DNA from 3 places in the Paenibacillus sp. FSL H3-0333 genome. Region 2 is predicted to be linked to each of the others. Evidence: riboswitches for the same ligand, from Rfam matches in the RefSeq annotation. Region 2 holds a riboswitch; each other region holds the start of a gene.

Region 1 (4,844 bases), 920 kb from region 2:
TGCCCGAATACGATAGAAATGTTCGGTTCCCGGACTAAGCTCCTCCTTGGTAAAATCAGGTTCACTGCCGAGGACGGTAACCTCCTTATCAAATTCCACCTCATATCCGTCCGCATTGAACAGAGAAGGCCAGCCCAGTGTAATGGCTGAGTCTGTTGCACTTGCATTTACTGCAGGTATAGAAAAAGGTCTTAAAGATACAGAGGGCACCACTTCACGAATCTGCTGCCCGCTCTCCCAGAATAAGCTGGCCTGAGGATTCCCTATATCATTAGCGTATTCCATCTTCAGGTCATATTTTTTACCGGCTTCAAGCTGGATCGTGCCTTGCTCCACATGCTGCTTCGCTGTCCAGGCATCGACCAGGAGCTGATCATTCACCCAAAGTCTGACTCCACCTGACGTTTTAACCGAGAAAGTATATTGGTCAGTATAGTTAGGTTGAATCTGCCCAGTCCATCTAACGGAGAAGCGCTGGTCCGCTATTCCCGGCACACCCAGAACAGGTTGGCCAGCCAAAGAAATAGATTCATCTACTTTCACGGCCTTCTTGCCCGTGAAATCATTATTGCTGTAATACTCAGCCTTAAGGCCTGACAGAACATACTTCAATAATGTACGTCCTGCTTGCTCATTCCCCGTGTGAATTACAGGTCTTTGATTCGAGATGACATTACCGCCAACTGCAAATAATCCGCCTGTGTTGATATTCAAATGATTATTTATACTGACATTGTCCCGGACGAATAGATCTCCCTGGGCTACATTAAGTTCTGCCCTTGAGTTATTGGATACCACTTCTCCTACAGACATTTCCTCATCAACATTCATAGTTACCAGAGTATTGATGTTCATGTTGCCCTGTACTAATACCCGTTTCGCCGATAGATCCAGAGAGCCGTTGTTGTAAACCAAAGAACCGGCAAACAGCTCATTATCTACATGAACATTAGAGTTATTATTTAGATGCACGGTTCCCTGTACCCATAGGTCACCAAGATTCACATCCTGCGCAGGGTTGATAACATTAACATTCAACTCCGTATTTGCATTTAATCCTCCATGAAGGATTAACGATCCGTAAACTGTTATATTCAGACTCCGGTTCGTATTGATGCCATCTGCGATTAAGATGACAGGCTGTTCTTCACTTCCGAACGTAACACTCGATTCTAGATTCATCTGCCCAACTGCTATTATTGCAGGCTTGTTGCTGTTTGAGCGGATAGAGCTTTGAATCGTTTCAATATCAGCATTTCTTATTGCCACTGCATTTTTGCTAACCTGCTGTATTTGTTGTCCGATGGATTCTATTTGTTCGCGGATATGCCGGGAGATCTCTCCCTGCAGACCATTTACCCTGATAAACGGCGGAGCGTTATGTATATTGGTCATACTTCCAGACAGAAGAACTTTGTCTCCGGCAACCTTATTGGGTTCAAAAGGCAGGCGGATTTGAGGCGGGATCAAAGTGGGAGTGTATGTATTCACCAATGAAATATCTATGCTATTTAGAGCAGTCTCAATTCCAGTAGCATTGATTTGACTTAAAGTCAGTCTTCCATCTTCAACAGCAACCTTCTTCTTGATCGTTTTATACTGCCCTGCTTCAAGAGACAGTCCCTCCATCAATTTGACATTCTCTACGGCAAGTGAATTGTTGCTGCTGTATACAGAGTCACCTACGGTTACTGAGACTTCATAAGTACCATTGTCTAGCGCAATTTCCCACTTCCCATCCGGATGGATTCGTGTCAGGCTGCTTATGCTGGAGTCGTCGTATGTATCTCTTGAGACGGTTGCATCAGTATGATCTATGTTCCAGCCGTAGGAGTATTGGTTTTTGACGCTAAAAACGGCTCCAGAATCTGCAAGCTCCCCTTCCTGTACGGGAGTTTCAGCGGGCTGAAACCGGATTTTGAGCATACTGTCCTGTGCGGAAATTTTCATCCCTGAGAATTCCATAAAAGGGGCGAGAAATTGAGCCAGAATAATAAAACACAGTACCTTACATATCAAGCTTTTCCTATTTGTCATAAAAGACCTCCGCTCAATTAAAAAATCATTTAAAAAAGGGCGCAAAAAAACCACCGGAAAGAGCGGCCCGGCTGCCATTCACAGAGGGGTGTCCCCCTCCCTGTGATAAGGCCCGTGGCTTTGCGTCCCTGACTTTCGTACAGGTTTGCCTTTTTAGTTCTAATGGTTAATTCAAGAGAAATCATGTGTAATTCAATTCAATTACAATCTGTACTTACCTTGGCAATAATACCCTATATTTGAATCATATAATATTGTTATTTTTGTGAACATTCCAATTCAGCAACCCCCGCACCACCACCCAGCTCCCCAGCGGCGCGGCACCCAGCAGCAGCATGAGCAGAGTAATCGTCTGCGGGGACTGGTCCAGCGACAGTACGGCGATGAAGATCAGCAGGCCGAGGAGGCGGCCGCTCATCAGGCTAAGTTCCCTGAGCACTACCAGTTCCACGCGTTTGCCGGCGCTCTCCTCGGACACTCCCATCAGGTCGAAGCTGGTGGACAGCATCGGCAGCATGTAGAGCGGCAGGCAGAGCGAGGTCCCGATTCCCATGATTAGGAGGGTGGTAAGGTTCACCTTCCACAGCAGCGGAAGAAGGAAGGCGATGAGCAGCAGACTGCCTGCCAGCATACCGCCGAGCCGGGCACGGGGCTTGAACCATCTGCCGGCCGCATAATAGCTGATCAGGGAGACGGCGGAGGTCAGCAGGGCGAACTGTCCCAGCTTGCTCTCCTCCTGTGCTGCAATGTAGACGAGCAGACCGATGAGGAAGGAGAATACGCCTTCCCGCATGCCCTGGAACACTAGCGCTGCCGCCACTGGACGCCAAGAGCTGCGTCTGCGGGTAAGCTCGCGCCAGGGCTCCAGCCAGAGATAGGCTTCGCCGCGCGGCCGCTTACGCAGGCCGAAGCTGAGTACAGCAGCAACCCCATAAATACAGAGTGACAGTATGAATACCATGCGGTATCCCTGCCCGCCATGCCAACGGGAGATCATCCAGCCGGATACCCAGGGTCCGGCTATTCCCGTCAGGGAACCCAGCAGGCCCATCCACCCGTTATAGTAATCGCGGTTCTTGGCATCCGTAATCTCGAAGAAAACAATATTGAACGCCAGCCAGTACAGCCCGATGGATAGCCCGAGGACCCCGCCCAGCGGCCAAATGTAATGAATCGCGTCGCCCCGCAGCCACAGCACCAGCAAATAAAAAAAGCCCGATACGGCAATTCCCAGCCGTAGGGCATTCATTTTGTTACGCTCTTTCACCCACTTGCCGCCCAGCCAAAAGCTGAGACCCACGGCAAGCTGCTGGGCCACGGTGAACCAGCCGATCATGGCGAAGTTCTGCCGGCTTTTCCACAGATATACGTTGAGGAACGTTCCTGCAAGCACTGTAGCCAGAAGGTATAGCCCGCCTACAGCCAGCAGCAGCGCCGCCTGTCCCCGTTCTGAACCTCTCATGCTTAGCCCTCCCTGCTCGTCCTTAGACACTTCATCTTTCAATATCATGTCCAGATGGCAGGGAAAGCATGAATCCGATCTTTATTCGGCGGAGGTGCTGAGATTGCGGACAAGCTGGATGCGGTCTTCCTGCGCCAGGCTGTGCTGCACATGGAAGCAGGAAGGACAGACGTACAGATTCAGCGCAAAAGGAGGCTTCAGCACAGCTGCACCGCCCAGCGCTTCCGGCGTTGCCGGGGTGAACCCGTCCACCTGCTGCGTACCGGAGTGAAGCATCAGCTCATGGCATTGCGGACATTCCGGCGCTTCCAGCTGGGCAGCCAGAATAGCGGAGACCTTGTCCTCATAACGTTTCAGATCATAGTCATCGCCGAACTGGCCCAGCGTACCCCATACAGGCACCACGCTATCCTTGTCGTCGTCATCCCACAAATTATCGTCGCTGATCTCTTCCTCCCCGGAAGCTTCCTGTGTATCCGGCTCTTCATCCTCCAGATCCTCTGCACCTATCGTCACTGTGCGGTAGCCGCTCAGCTCGTTGTTGCAATGAGGACAGGTATCCTCGGGGCCAAACTCCTCATCCCATACAATCTCGGTATGGCACCATGGGCAAACTGTTGTCTCCATCTGTATAATCTCCTTCGTTACTCTCATTCAATTCAATTCACCATTAAATATATAATGCCGGCCGCTAGAAAAGCCAGGGCGGAAATAAACAAAATCCGAACCAGAATCTTCATCATTCCTGCCCCCTATTCAGAATATGGCCGCGCCGATAACATAGGACAAGGATATGGAGAGCAGCATAGCTGTCAGTCCTACGGCCCGGTTATCCGCAGCAATCTCTTCATCAATTGAAAAGACCGGAGTAAAAAACTCGAACAGGAAGTAAGCCAGCAGCAGCAGCAAAAAGCCTACAACCGACCATTTCATCGTCTCATAGATGGATGCCCCCGCTTCAATGCTGAAGCGTAAGATGTTGCAGATTCCGAAGATTTTGCCTCCGGTTGCCATGGCTACGGCCACATTCCCCTTGCGGATCTCTTCCCAGCAGTTGTATTTCGTCACCATTTCGAAGAAGGACAGGAATACGACCAGCCCCAATATGGCGACAGTGAAGTAGCCTAGCAGCGCCCCCAGCGGATGTTCCAGCAAAAGATCAATATTATCCTGCACACTTTTCCCTCTTCCCTGCCGGACTATGGGCGCTACTCCAGTTCAGCTACCGTCACACCCGCGCCGCCTTCATTGTAGTTCCCGAGCCGATAGCTTTTGACATGCTTGTGCTTGCGGAGGTATTCCTGTATTCCTGTCCGCAGGACTCCCGTCCCCTTGCCGTGGATAA
Region 2 (4,844 bases):
GCATAAGTGCACCTGAATTCTCGAAAAGTTGGCTAAACGAGCAAATGAAGAGCACAAGTGCACCTGAATCCTAGGAAAGTTGGCTAAATGAGTAAATGAAGAGCACAAGTGCACCTGAATCCCAGGAATGTTGGCTAAACGAGCAAATGAAGAGCATAAGTGCACCTGAATTCTCGAAAAGTTGGCTAAATGGAGCAACTGAGTAGTACTAATGCCCATTACTTAACTAACCAGCTTCTGCAGCCGCGAAGTTGCGCGGTGAGCCCTTGGCACAAGAGTCTTGAATCCCGATCTTGAATTCCATTGTCTTGGAACTCTTGTTCTCTCCAGCCGCTAGGTCAGCGGCAACGCCTTGGAACAAGCGGCACTTAAGAGTCTTTGAGCTTTTGAATCTTTCTCCGCCGCAACAGTAGGCGGCAACCAGGGATTCAACTGTCGTGAAGGCAGGCTGGCGGCAACCAGGGTTTCAACTGCTGCTGCCACAAGCATAGCGCGGCAGCCCGGCCCCCTTGCCGCTACAACAAGCGGCAAGATCGGATCTTTAGCCGGGAGCTTCGCCTGCGGGCGAAGCGGATGTAAAAGCACAGCCTGTTATGAAATGGAGCGGAGAGGAATTTTGGAGCTGTAGGAGCGTTAGCGTCCGCCTTTGTATTTGGATTTCTACCGCGAGAAGCGGTTTTAATCAAGAAATCCAAATACAACAGCGGCCGTAAGCCCAAAATTCCTTGCAGCGACCCTCATAACAGGCAGGTTTTTACCACACAGACGCAACAAGAAATACCCAATAACAATACGATATGGAGGGTTCACTATGAAACTAGTACTTCTATCAGGCGGCTCCGGCAAGCGGCTCTGGCCGTTGTCCAATGATTCACGCTCCAAGCAATTTCTGAAGGTACTGGCAAGCCCGGCAGGTGAACCGGAATCAATGGTACAACGGGTATGGAGACAGCTGGAGGAGAACGGCATGGCCGGGTCCTCGTATCTGGCGACCGGGCGCAGCCAGGTGGAGATGATCCAGAGCCAGCTCGGCAGCGAGGTGCCGATCATTGTGGAGCCGGAACGGCGGGATACCTTCCCGGCTATTGCGCTGACGGCGGCCTACCTGTATTCCATCGCGGGGGTGTCCCCAAGCGAGACCGTGGCGATTCTGCCGGTGGACCCATACGTGGAATCCTCCTTTTTCGAAACGGTGCTGCAGCTGGAGAACACCATGCTGGTGAGCGGGGCGAACCTGGCGCTGATGGGCGTAGTTCCCGAGCATGCTTCGGAGAAATACGGCTACATTATTCCAACGGGCGCAGATGCGGGAGCGAATGGTTACCTGCAAGTGAGCCACTTCCAGGAGAAACCGGACCGTGTGCAGGCCGAGGAGCTGATCGGCAAGGGGGCGCTCTGGAACTGCGGAGTGTTCGCCTTCCGTCTGGGTTACCTGCTGGATATCCTGCAGCGCAAAGGGCTGCCGCTCAATTACGAGGAGCTGCAGAAGCAGTATAAGCTGCTGTCCTCGATTAGCTTCGATTACGAAGTGGTGGAGAAAGAAGAGAACATCGTCGTGCAGCCTTACGCCGGATTCTGGAAAGACCTGGGCACCTGGAATACGCTGACCGAGGAAATGACCAGTAACCATGTCGGCAAAGGCTTCATCACTGCTGACTCCGAAGGCACCTGCCTCATTAACGAGCTGGATATTCCAATCACGGTAATCGGGGCGAAGGATCTGATTATCGCCGCCAGCCCGGACGGCATTCTGGTGACGCACAAGGCCGAGAGTCCGCGGATCAAGGAAGTGCTGAAGACTTTTGAACAAAGACCGATGTACGAAGAGCGCCGCTGGGGACACTACAAGGTGATCGATTATGTGAAATATGACGAAGGCAACGAGGTGCTGACCAAGCGGATTTTCATAGGCGAGGGTAAAAATATCAGCTATCAGCTGCATCACAAACGCAGTGAAATCTGGACCTTCGTCAGCGGGGAAGCCAGCATTGTCATCAATGAGAAGATGCATACGGTGAAGGCGGGAGATGTGGTAAGGATACCGGAAGGAACCAAGCATGCCATTCTTGCTCTTACCGATGTGGAGTTCATTGAGGTGCAGACGGGGTCTGAGCTGGTAGAGGAAGACAATATCCGTATTACTCTGGACTGGGAGGATATCGCTCTACATCAGTTTATTTCTTAGGTCTAACTTATCTATTTAACCAATTGTTACAATTTTAAATCAGGCATTTAGAACTATTTTTCAGACAAATTTTGTTTTTACTCTACATTAAATTTGCATATCGACGATACTTACGGTAAGAGGGATTGATCCTTCCAAAACGACAATGGCAAACCTAATCGAAAGATAGGGACGCAAAGCTATAGGGCCTTCGCAAGAGTGGCAGCCTGGCTACCGAAAGGAAGAGAATATTGTGAAAACTTACCGTAAGTCTCGTTTGCTCTGCGCTGTGCTGTCGCTGGCCGTGGTATTGTCTGCTGTACCCGTGGGACTGGGAATCGCCCCGTCCACTGTCAAGGCTGCTTCCTCTACAGGAGCGCCCGTGAACCCTAATGCCTCAGCCGAGGCGGTCAAGCTGCTGAACAATCTGTATGATATCTCGGGAAATGGAATTATTACAGGGCAGCATGACTATTTCGAGAGTCCGGATGAGCTGAGCAACAAGCTGAAGGGAACAAGCGGACAATACGCCGCGCTGCATGGTTATGAGCTTGGAGCAATCGGTGGACAGAGTGAGAGCGGAGTCGCTGCACAACGCAAAAATATCGTCTGGAGTGCGACGAACTGGTCCAGAGCGGGCGGCATTGTCGCCATGACCTTCCACCAGAACCTGCCGGGCACCAAGTACGAATGGTCCAATGTGCAGAAGCCAATCACTCAGGCACAATTCAACAAGTACGTAACTCCAGGGACACCAGAGTATAATGCGCTGATCACCGATCTGGATAAAGTAGCTGTCTCTCTGAAAAGCCTGCGGGATGCTAAGGTTCCGATCCTCTGGAGACCGTACCATGAAATGAACGGCGGCTGGTTCTGGTGGGGCAAGAAAGACAACTTCACTGCACTATGGAATATTATGTATGACCGGTTCGTGAACGTTCATCAGTTAAATAATCTGATTTGGGTATGGAACCCGAATGCGCCGAATGCCAACTCTGATCCCTATGCACGGACCTATCCGGGCGCGGACAGAGTGGATGTGCTGGCAGCAGATATATATAATAACGACTACTCCAATAAATATCATGATGATCTGACCAGCCTGGCTGGCGGCAAACCGATCGGCATCGGCGAGAACGGCGAAATGCCGAACATCTCGAAGCTGAAGCTGACCCAGCAGAATTACGTGTTCATGATGAACTGGGGAAAGATGCTCTATGAGAATAACAGCACGGCTACGATCAAGAATTTTATGAATGACAGCTACACACTGACCCGTGACCAATATAAGGCCTGGTCTGCTCCGGCGGCGGCTCCTAAGCCAACGGCAACGCCAACGCCTACCGCAACGCCTACCGCAACGCCTACCGCAACGCCTACCGCAACGCCGACTGCAACACCAACGCCGACTGTAACACCAACGCAGACTGCAACACCGACACCAACGGCAACACCAACGGCAACACCAACCGTTGCGCCGATTCCGAAGCCGGTCCCAACCTCCGGTGATACGGAGAGTAAGCCTGCCCAGAATGGCTTGCTTGGTGAATACTTCAAGAACATGACGCTCTCGGGGACACCGGTTATGGTGCGTACCGATGATGTCATAAGCTTCAATTGGCGTCAGAGTACTCCTAATACCGCACTCGGCGCGGATTACTTCTCGATCCGCTGGACCGGCCAGATTAAGCCCGCATACAGCGAGACCTATCAGTTTTATACTACATCGGATGATGGTATCCGCCTGTGGGTGAACGGCACAGCAGTCATTGACAGCTGGGTCAAGCAGAGCGGAACTGCCCGCACAGGAAGTATAGCCTTGACTGCCGGGCAACTGTACGATATCAAGGTAGAGTATTACGAGAATGCAGGCGATGCGAATGTTCATCTGATGTGGCAGAGCCCCAGCCAGGTGAAGGGAACCGTACCTGCAAGTGCGCTTTTCTCCAGAGCAGGCAACACATCCATACCTGCTCCGGCTGCAACAGCAGTACCGACAACGGTACCAGCAGCGACAGCAACGCCGGCACCAGTAACGACACCAATGCCAACACCAGCACCAACACTGACGCCAGCACCGACACCAACGCCAACACCGGTGCCTACGCCGACAGCGGTTCCTGTTCCCGTTCCTTCTCCTACAGCAACACCGGCGGATCCGCCGGTAGAAGTTCCTGCTGCCAATGGACTGTACGCGGAATACTTCAATAACATAACGCTATCAGGCGAACCCGCTGTAGTGCGTACCGATGCTGTGCTTGATTTCAACTGGCGCCAAGGCACGCCGGATGCCGCTATCGGCATAGACTTCTTCTCTGTCCGCTGGAGCGGAAAGATGAAGCCACTCTACACGGAGACTTATCAGATCTACACCACTTCCGATGACGGTATCCGCGTACGGGTGAACGGTGAGCTTGTGATTGACAGCTGGGTGAAGCAGAGCGGCACCGAACGCATGGGCAGCATCAGCCTGACCGCAGGCGAGCTGTATGATATTCAGGTAGAGTATTATGAGAATCAAGGGGATGCAAAAGCGCGGCTGATGTGGCAGAGTCCAAGCCAGGCCAAAGGAACCATTCCGGCAAGCGCGTTGTTCCTCCCGTCCGCTTAGTAAGCTCATAAGGTCCGCAGCTGTGTTCAACATTGGCGCTGTTACTGGTTAAGACGTTACAATTATAAA
Region 3 (4,844 bases), 470 kb from region 2:
TCGCCAAGTGGAAGGAAGGCTATGAGGTAGTCTATGCCAAGCGGCTGAAGCGCCACGGAGAGACCTTCTTTAAGAAGGTGACAGCCAAAATCTTTTACCGTCTGCTCAGCAGCATGACCAGTGTGGAGATTCCCACAGATACCGGGGACTTCCGGCTCATCGACCGTAAGGTCTGCGATGTGCTGCGCGGCCTGAAGGAGAAGAACCGTTATGTACGGGGGCTGGTAAGCTGGGTCGGCTTCCGGCAGACCATGGTGGAATATGTGCGGGAGGAACGCTTCGCCGGGGAGACGAAATATCCGCTCAAAAAAATGATCCGCTTTGCGCTCGACGGAATCACCTCCTTCTCGCACAAGCCGCTCAAAATCGCCTCTTATGTCGGCTTCTTCCTGTCCTTCTCCAGCTTCATCTACCTGTTTCTGGTCTTATTCCAGAAAGTCTTCACCTCTTGGACTGTGCCGGGCTGGGCATCCATTGTCGGGGTGAACCTGCTGTTTAACGGCATTGTGCTGATGCTGCTGGGCGTGATCGGGGAATACATCGGACGGATCTATGATGAATCTAAGGATAGACCGCTTTATATCGTACGCGAGACCCGAGGCTACCCGGAGGCAGAGGCCGAAGACACGCGGAAGGCAAGCGATTATGCAAGATAAGGCTTGGCGCGCAGGCATGATCCAATTTCTGAAATTCAATGCGGTGGGCCTGCTTAACACGTTCATTGATTTTGCAGTATTTACCCTGCTGCATTCCCTGGGCATGCTTAACACCCCTGCACAGATTATTTCCTACAGTGCCGGGACGGCCAATAGCTTTTTCTGGAATAAAAAGGTGACCTTCAAGGGAAGGGACAGAGGCGGGGATGGCCGCTTTGACCGGATGCAGCTGGTGAGATTTATTGTGCTGAATCTGCTGGTGCTGGGCATTTCGGTGCTGCTGATTCATCTGCTGACTGATCGGCTGGGCGTCCAGGTGCTGATGGCCAAGGTGCTGGTTACCTTTGTTACAGTAATCATTAATTTTTTTGGAAGCCGGAAGTGGGTATTTTAAAGAGAGCGTATATCTTGCCCGTATTCTTCGGAGGAAAGCACTTATTCTATATTGCGGAGGCGATTGTCATGCGGAAGTTATCCTATTTGATTATACTTGCCGGGGTCCTGATTATGCTCTACCCCAAAGGAAGCGAATGGTACGAGGACCGTCAGCAGCAGAAGCTGCTGGAAGAGGCTGAACAGGCCTATAGTGAAATCGTTCCTTCGGCTACGGCTCCTGCCAGCCAGGATCTGAGCAAGCCTTATGCGGAAGTCACCCAGCTGCTGGCTGAAGAGTCTGGTGCGGAAGAGCCGGTTCCCACTACAGCGCCCGAGCTTGAAGTGGGAGGCAAAATCACCGCTATTATTGAAATCGATAAAATCGATCTGAAGCTGCCTGTACTGGAGGGCGCCACCAAGACCAATATGAAGCATGCAGCCGCGCATATGAAGGAGACAGCTCCGATTGGCGCGGTAGGCAATGCAGCGATTGCGGCACATCGGTCAAGAACGGCAGGGCGGCTGTTCAACAGACTGGATGAGGTCGGTAAAGGGGATGCCATTACTGTTATTACAAGCGGACAGGAATACAAATATGTTGTATATGATGTATCTATTGTAGAGCCTACCGATATTTCAGTACTGAAGGGTAAGGATGATGATAAGATTCTGACCCTCATTACCTGTGATCCGCTTGTCAACCCTACCCACAGACTCATCATTCATGCAAAGTTGACCTGATTGTCATAGGACAATGCTGAGAAAGGTCAAAAAACATAAAATTTTAGTCTATTTTTGCGGGAATCTAGTGATTTGGGTCTTGCTAATAGATTGAGATATGGTAAGCTATAACTATGAAAGCTAATACACGATAACGGCAAACCTATCGAAAGGTAGGGACGCAAAGCTACAGGGCCTTCCCGTCATGGATGGCAGCCAGTTACCGAATGAAGAGGCTTTTTTTGTTTGTTTTCATTCTGAATCTGTCATTATGTGGCAGTAGATTGGACAGATAAAGCTTATACGATAACGGCAAACCTATCGAAAGGTAGGGACGCAAAGCTAAAGGGCCTTCCCGTAAGAATGGCAGCCAGCTACCGAAAGGGGTTTTATCCATGAAGAAGTTTTATTTAATGCTGATTACACTTTTTGTGATCGTCACTTCCGTGCAGACAGGCACTGCTCAAGCTGCTAATGCAGATTCAAGCTGGTTAAATGTTGGACAACTTGATCAAGGGGTTATCGGGGTTTCGTACGATGTTCCTAAAGACAAGAAGATGAAGCTCATGATTACCAAGGACAATAACAGCTATACTTACAACTTATACACTTCCAAACCGACCGAGACGTTCCCGCTGCAACAAGGTAATGGCTCTTACAAGGTCTCCGTTCTTGAGAATACTACCGGTAACAAATACAAGGTACTATCTTCCGAGACTGTATCTCTCTCAATGAGCAATGTGAATGCCGTATATTTGAGCTCTGTACAGAATGTAAAGTGGAGTTCTTCCGATAAATCCGTTCAAAAGGCAGCACAGCTTACAAAGGGTCTGACCACAGATGCAGACAAAGTTAAGGCTATCTACAATTACATCGTAGCTAACGTGAAATATGACTACTCTCTGGCCAACAGCGTAAGCACAGATTATATTCCGAACAACGACAACACACTGGCTACCAATAAGGGTATCTGCTACGATTACGCTTCCTTGTTCGCTACTATGCTCCGCAGTGAAGGGATTCCAACCAAGTTGGTTATGGGGAATACAAGCTATGTAACTTCATACCATGCCTGGAACGAAGTGTTCCTGAATGGCAAATGGGTGACGATTGATACTACAGTGGATGCAGGTCTGGGTAAGAAAACAGCATCAACTGAACTGATCAAATCAGCAAGCAAATATACTGCAGCGAAATTCTACTAAGAATAGCTGTAACTATAGCATTATCTGAGAATAACCCGCTTAGTCATTAAGCGGGTTATTTTTATTTATATAAAGGTTGCTTTTTAATAGAAGGATAGGTTATTATAAATAAGCGTTGTTGGAGCGGCAAAGGAAATGAGAGATTACTTAAATAAGTGATTTCAAAAATAAAGCTTGCATTGCTCAGATGGACGTGATATATTATAAGAGTTGCTGGTGACGATGACATCGACACTAACAACGAGCTTGATCTTTGAAAACTGAACAACGAGTGAGTATCTGGAAATCACTTCGGTGAGATCCAAAAATGAGAATGTAAATTCTCGTCAGATGTTTCAAAATGAGCAATCGCTCTTTCTAAATACCAATTTGGAGAGTTTGATCCTGGCTCAGGACGAACGCTGGCGGCATGCCTAATACATGCAAGTCGAGCGGAGTTTGAGAGGAAGCTTGCTTCCTTTCAGACTTAGCGGCGGACGGGTGAGTAACACGTAGGCAACCTGCCCTCAAGCCTGGGATAACTACCGGAAACGGTAGCTAATACCGGATAATTTCTTTTTTCTCCTGAGGAGAGAATGAAAGGCGGAGCAATCTGCTGCTTGGGGATGGGCCTGCGGCGCATTAGCTAGTTGGTGGGGTAACGGCCCACCAAGGCGACGATGCGTAGCCGACCTGAGAGGGTGAACGGCCACACTGGGACTGAGACACGGCCCAGACTCCTACGGGAGGCAGCAGTAGGGAATCTTCCGCAATGGGCGCAAGCCTGACGGAGCAATGCCGCGTGAGTGATGAAGGTTTTCGGATCGTAAAGCTCTGTTGCCAGGGAAGAACGTCCGGTAGAGTAACTGCTACCGGAGTGACGGTACCTGAGAAGAAAGCCCCGGCTAACTACGTGCCAGCAGCCGCGGTAATACGTAGGGGGCAAGCGTTGTCCGGAATTATTGGGCGTAAAGCGCGCGCAGGCGGTTATTTAAGTCTGGTGTTTAAACCTTGGGCTCAACCTGAGGTCGCACTGGAAACTGGGTGACTTGAGTACAGAAGAGGAAAGTGGAATTCCACGTGTAGCGGTGAAATGCGTAGATATGTGGAGGAACACCAGTGGCGAAGGCGACTTTCTGGGCTGTAACTGACGCTGAGGCGCGAAAGCGTGGGGAGCAAACAGGATTAGATACCCTGGTAGTCCACGCCGTAAACGATGAGTGCTAGGTGTTAGGGGTTTCGATACCCTTGGTGCCGAAGTTAACACAGTAAGCACTCCGCCTGGGGAGTACGGTCGCAAGACTGAAACTCAAAGGAATTGACGGGGACCCGCACAAGCAGTGGAGTATGTGGTTTAATTCGAAGCAACGCGAAGAACCTTACCAGGTCTTGACATCCAACTAACGAAGCAGAGATGCATCAGGTGCCCTTCGGGGAAAGTTGAGACAGGTGGTGCATGGTTGTCGTCAGCTCGTGTCGTGAGATGTTGGGTTAAGTCCCGCAACGAGCGCAACCCTTGACTTTAGTTGCCAGCAGGTTGAGCTGGGCACTCTAGAGTGACTGCCGGTGACAAACCGGAGGAAGGTGGGGATGACGTCAAATCATCATGCCCCTTATGACCTGGGCTACACACGTACTACAATGGCCGGTACAACGGGAAGCGAAGCCGCGAGGTGGAGCCAATCCCAGCAAAGCCGGTCTCAGTTCGGATTGCAGGCTGCAACTCGCCTGCATGAAGTCGGAATTGCTAGTAATCGCGGATCAGCATGCCGCGGTGAATACGTTCCCGGGTCTTGTACACACCGCCCGTCACACCACGAGAGTTTACAACACCCGAAGTCGGTGGGGTAACCCGCAAGGGAGCCAGCCGCCGAAGGTGGGGTAGATGATTGGGGTGAAGTCGTAACAA

The links. Region 2 has a riboswitch for cyclic di-GMP ahead of MHH78_RS31400 (PA14 domain-containing protein). Riboswitches for the same ligand answer to the same signal wherever they lie in the genome.
Region 1: linked by a shared signal. The riboswitch ahead of MHH78_RS27650 (fibronectin type III domain-containing protein) and the one ahead of MHH78_RS31400 (PA14 domain-containing protein) in region 2 are both predicted to bind cyclic di-GMP.
Region 3: linked by a shared signal. The riboswitch ahead of MHH78_RS33290 (transglutaminase-like domain-containing protein) and the one ahead of MHH78_RS31400 (PA14 domain-containing protein) in region 2 are both predicted to bind cyclic di-GMP.

Annotation. Positions count from the first base shown of each region.
Region 1 covers NZ_JBBODG010000001.1:6,271,339-6,276,182, forward strand. Annotated here, with positions in the region: gene MHH78_RS27650 (fibronectin type III domain-containing protein) at 1-2,115, opposite strand, end outside; cyclic di-GMP riboswitch class I at 2,096-2,197, opposite strand; gene MHH78_RS27655 (MFS transporter) at 2,282-3,499, opposite strand; gene MHH78_RS27660 (hypothetical protein) at 3,581-4,126, opposite strand; gene MHH78_RS27665 (DUF350 domain-containing protein) at 4,256-4,675, opposite strand; gene MHH78_RS27670 (endonuclease MutS2) at 4,708-4,844, opposite strand, start outside.
Region 2 covers NZ_JBBODG010000001.1:7,187,615-7,192,458, reverse strand. Annotated here, with positions in the region: gene MHH78_RS31405 (sugar phosphate nucleotidyltransferase) at 812-2,185, shown strand; cyclic di-GMP riboswitch class I at 2,323-2,403, shown strand; gene MHH78_RS31400 (PA14 domain-containing protein) at 2,418-4,775, shown strand.
Region 3 covers NZ_JBBODG010000001.1:7,653,228-7,658,071, reverse strand. Annotated here, with positions in the region: gene MHH78_RS33305 (glycosyltransferase family 2 protein) at 1-656, shown strand, start outside; gene MHH78_RS33300 (GtrA family protein) at 646-1,050, shown strand; gene MHH78_RS33295 (class D sortase) at 1,119-1,772, shown strand; cyclic di-GMP riboswitch class I at 1,898-1,979, shown strand; cyclic di-GMP riboswitch class I at 2,053-2,133, shown strand; gene MHH78_RS33290 (transglutaminase-like domain-containing protein) at 2,147-2,956, shown strand; rRNA gene MHH78_RS33285 (16S ribosomal RNA) at 3,323-4,844, shown strand, end outside.